2 regions of the Dehalobacter restrictus DSM 9455 genome follow, and region 1 is predicted to be linked to the other one. Evidence: riboswitches for the same ligand, from Rfam matches in the RefSeq annotation. Region 1 holds a riboswitch; the other holds the start of a gene.
What was found. Region 1 has a riboswitch for cyclic di-GMP ahead of DEHRE_RS09310 (golvesin C-terminal-like domain-containing protein). Riboswitches for the same ligand answer to the same signal wherever they lie in the genome.
Positions count from the first base shown of each region.

Region 2: linked by a shared signal. The riboswitch ahead of DEHRE_RS02060 (hypothetical protein) and the one ahead of DEHRE_RS09310 (golvesin C-terminal-like domain-containing protein) in region 1 are both predicted to bind cyclic di-GMP.

Region 1 covers NZ_CP007033.1:1,941,452-1,943,655, forward strand. The annotation lists gene DEHRE_RS09305 (ABC transporter ATP-binding protein) at 1-467, opposite strand, end outside; cyclic di-GMP riboswitch class I at 761-844, shown strand; gene DEHRE_RS09310 (golvesin C-terminal-like domain-containing protein) at 965-2,204, shown strand, end outside.
Region 2 covers NZ_CP007033.1:424,699-426,902, forward strand. The annotation lists gene DEHRE_RS02055 (hypothetical protein) at 1-775, shown strand, start outside; cyclic di-GMP riboswitch class I at 859-948, shown strand; gene DEHRE_RS02060 (hypothetical protein) at 1,039-1,485, shown strand; gene DEHRE_RS14290 (hypothetical protein) at 1,748-2,173, shown strand.

The DNA.
Region 1 (2,204 bases):
GAACCCACTAACTGCACGCCTAATGCCACAATACCCGGGATCACACTAATAATACAACTGGAGATGTTATTGACATCACTTGTCAACCGTGTCATCAGATCCCCGCTATGATAGTTCGAAAGCGGCAGCCATTCTGTCACCATCATCCTTTTGAAAAAACGCTGCCTCAGGGCGTTGGAAAAGCCTTCGCTGACGCGTACAGAAAGCAGTGACCCGGCAATCGATAACATGATATTAAGAAGTATCGCACCGCCTAAAGCAGCACCGGCCATACCGGCATAAGCCAGTTCTCCTGCAATCGCGTAGTCAATCATATGCTTGGAGAGTATGGCGTTTGCAACACCGAAAAGTGCCCCTGTCGAAGTAATCAGCAGAATGACGATGAGCCTGGGAAGAAAGGGGAGAACATCCGGTTTTATCCAGCGAACAAAAACTATTCCTTTTTTAATTTCATCTTGAATAATCATTCTTTTCTCCTGATATTTTGGGAACATACTATTATAGTGCCATAGTTCCGTTAAAATTTCTACTTGATAATTCTTTTTATGTAATATTCGCTAAGATATTATCTTTTTTTAAATAGGACAAAATCCCAATACCCTAGTCCGTTTATCCTATTGAATTTTGTCATTCGGCTTGATATAGTAACTTTAAGTAAGTTTATTACAAAAAATACATAAATTTAACAAAATAACGTAAATTATCGCGTTATTTTCCAACTGGGAATAAAATAGGAGATGAAAGGAATGATCTACAAAACATTTGCTCAAGGCAAAACAGTCGAAAGGCTGTGGCGCAAAGCTAAAGGGTCTAAGGGGATTCCCTATGACAGCCAGTTGCCAAATTAGTTTTTATATAGTCATCTGTTTTTTCAGCTAGAATGAATATAAAAAAACTAAGCTGGCGGCAGCTGGGGAACCAGTTGCTTTTTGTATTTTTATCTAGTTTGGAAAGGAAGAGACCAATGATTAAGAAACGTATCACAAAAATCGCCGCTGGAATCTTCAGCTTCACACTTATTGTGAACACGTGCTTCGCTGTTCATACCGACAAAATGGTTTCTGCTGCGACTACAGTTAAAGATGTAACCCCCCAGGTGGAATTACTGGGAAACCCGTTCAACAAAGCTACTTTTGCCAAGAATGTCTGGGACATGCAGGTCTATAACAACCGTATTTATCTCGCCCATGGTGATTTTAATACGAACGCCGGTCCGATCCCGGTCATCTACTATGAGCCATCCGCCCAAAAATTCATCACGCAATATACCGTTGATGAAGAGGAAATCGCCCAATATAAAGTACTGGACGGCAAACTCTACATCCCTGGCACCGATTCACGGGGAGATTGGAACAATGGCAATTTCTATACCCTTGAAGATAATGACCAATGGCTCAAAAACGCAACCATTCCGAATGCACTTCATGTTTTCGACATGGCACTCTATAACGGTCAGCTTTATGCAGCCTGCGGAACCAGTAAAACAGGTTGGGGCGAAGTTCTTGTCTCCAATGATATGGGGAAAACTTGGACCAGCCGGGTTCCTCTTGGCTTTACATTTTATGGTTCCTGGGCCACTTCCCTCTTTGAGTTGAATCAAACACTGTATGCTTCAGGAAAGATGATGTACATGAAGCCAACTTCGATCACGACATCATACACCAAGTATGTCTCAATGCTTGGAATCACTGACAGCAGCTCCGCTAGACAGATCTATTCAACCAATTTCGCCAATGGCCTCACTTCGTCCTACGTCTACTATATGAAAAAACCTACAACCTTCCAAAATAAACTTGTATATCTAAATAACCGGATCACCACCTCTCACTGGCTTCCCGATTCTATGTATATTGCCAAAAGCATCAATGAATCCACAAAGGTGATATTCCCTGAGACTTCGGCTGTCCCTGCAGATCTGCTCATCAGAGGCAACAGTCTGTATGCGTTAACCAATGTGAAAAATTCTGCCGGCAATTACACGAGTGTCGTCTACCAAACCACCGATCTTCAAACTTGGGACGAAGTATTCCGTTTTAATACAGACACCTTTGTCAGATCCTTTGAAGAAATGAATGGCGACTTTTACTTCGGTCTAGGCTGCGATTCCGCAACTGTGGCCGCTTCTACAGGCAATATCCTTAAGGTAGCTAGTTCTGCCTATCAGGACATCCCCCTAATTCCCGTAACCAACAATCCCTCAGCGA
Region 2 (2,204 bases), 1.4 Mb from region 1:
CGGAAATTTGTTTATTCAGAATATTGATAGTTATTCTATGGTGGACAGCACTGCTCTGGTGTCAATTAAAAATAATCAGGTTAGCAATAAGGTTTTATTTGAGGACTGGAAACAGAAAAATCAACAATATAAAGCCTGTGATGCCATTGCCAATCCCCGTACCGGTAAAGTAGTTCTCGTGGACAATAATACAAAAAAGTGTACATTAACCGACTTGAATTTGGAAAAGGCAGTAGATTTGCCTTTTATGGGAGTGTATAGTGCTTGCTGGGCCGACGACAACAACATCATTTTTGGGGCCTTTGATAATTTTAAGGAGCGTCAGGGCAGTGCTGTCATTACATACAATATTCAGAACGAAGTGACAGCAAAAACCTATCTTGGGGATGACCAGGTTTTTGTTGGTCCCGGACGAGACTCCGATGATTATTGCGAGTTTGCGTACCAGGATGATTACCACGGCTCTCCGGGGGCTTTGGGGGTAATTGGCTATGCTCAAAATAAAATCATTTTTTTTGAATTTAAAAATATAGCAGATATGGACTTTCAATATCATTGGATCATTGCGGCAGCAACTGAGAAACCGATCGACTGGGAAGCGTGGGGGAGGACAACTGAGGGAACAGTACGCCTGTGCGTTTATGATGTGGCTACGAACGCCTATATTATTAGAGACAAGGCTTTACCCCGTCCGGCAGGAATGATCGTTTCACCGGATGGAAGGACAATCGTTTATAAAACCTTCGGGAAAGACTATATCAACCGGGAGAAATAATACTATCTTATATTTATTTATATATTCAGCTGGACAGTGATGATCTTGGGTCATCAAAGTCAGCAGCTCTTCTTTAGAATATGAACGATAAAGGGCAAACCTGTCCAAAGACAGGGACGCAAAGCCGTAGGGTCTAAGGTGCTTATCCGCACAATGACAGCCTGGCTGCCGAATGATTTAGAGCAATATATAAACCATGAATTTTATTAATGATTGTTCATACGCCATTGTAATTATTAAAACCTTCTGGAGATAAAAGGGAAATGATTAAAACAAAAAAATACAAGGTTTTATGTGGTATTCTCTTCCTGGTTATACTGGTAATCATCTTGGCGGCATGCGGGAATACTAATTCATTAAATGAAGGGGAAAATGTGATTTCTAAAGATAAAGATAATATTTCTTTAAAGATTAAAAATACAAAAAGCATCAGTATTCATGACATAGTCAGTAGCAGTAGCAACAGTATTGTCCATATCACAGACCCAGAAATCATCAATCAGATGGAGAGCTTATTCAACAAAGCCTCTTTTATCAAATGCACAGATAGCATACAAGCACCCCTCCTTTACATTAATTTTTCCAACGACAGTAGCTCAATCAGCTTTTTTGTTTACGCAAATGACATTGTAGATATTGACGGAACAAAATACAAATCGAAGGATATTACCTTCGATGCGATCAATATGTTTTATCTCAAGAAAAAATAGGGCTGCGCGCACATTTATAACATTTTCATACGACAAACATCAGTTTCAAGCTACTTACCGGGGCAATTCCCGGTTTTTCTTTTCTGTTTTCCGTAAGAGGCCGAGCATTTTTAGTATGCGACGGTTCATTTTTGCAGAGTTATATTGGTCCAAACAATTTAGAATTTCATGAGATAATTACAAAAAAATATCCAAATAATGTCACAAAATCCTCCTTTGATTTGTTCTATTGTCATAGTAACAAAATTAAAGGAGGATTTTTATGTTAACAAAAAAACTTGTATCGTTTGGAATCTGCATGTTGCTCCTGTTTTCGTTTTCAGCACCGCTGCTTGCGGCAAATGAAAGCCCTACGCTCACATCTCCAATAGGGGTGAGGTATGTCTACGTTAACAAGGCAAGCAGTACATTGTCGATTTCTTCTAATGGAACAGCCAGTATCAATGGTTATGTGCAAAAGACGCCTTCGGGCACGAGCATTCAACTTACATCAACTCTCCAGCGTTATTCAAGTGGATCATGGGCAACGGTAGCAAGTTGGTCAACAACTTCCGCATCATCCTCTGCTTCCATATCACAAACCTATACGGTTTACAGTGGTACGTACAGAGTGGCAACGTACTATGCAGTCAGTGGACCAGGCGGCACGGAGTCCGGCACTGTTTACAGTACAACGGAGAGTTATTAAGGTTTAGTTTGTATTAATTAGTAGGAAGCCC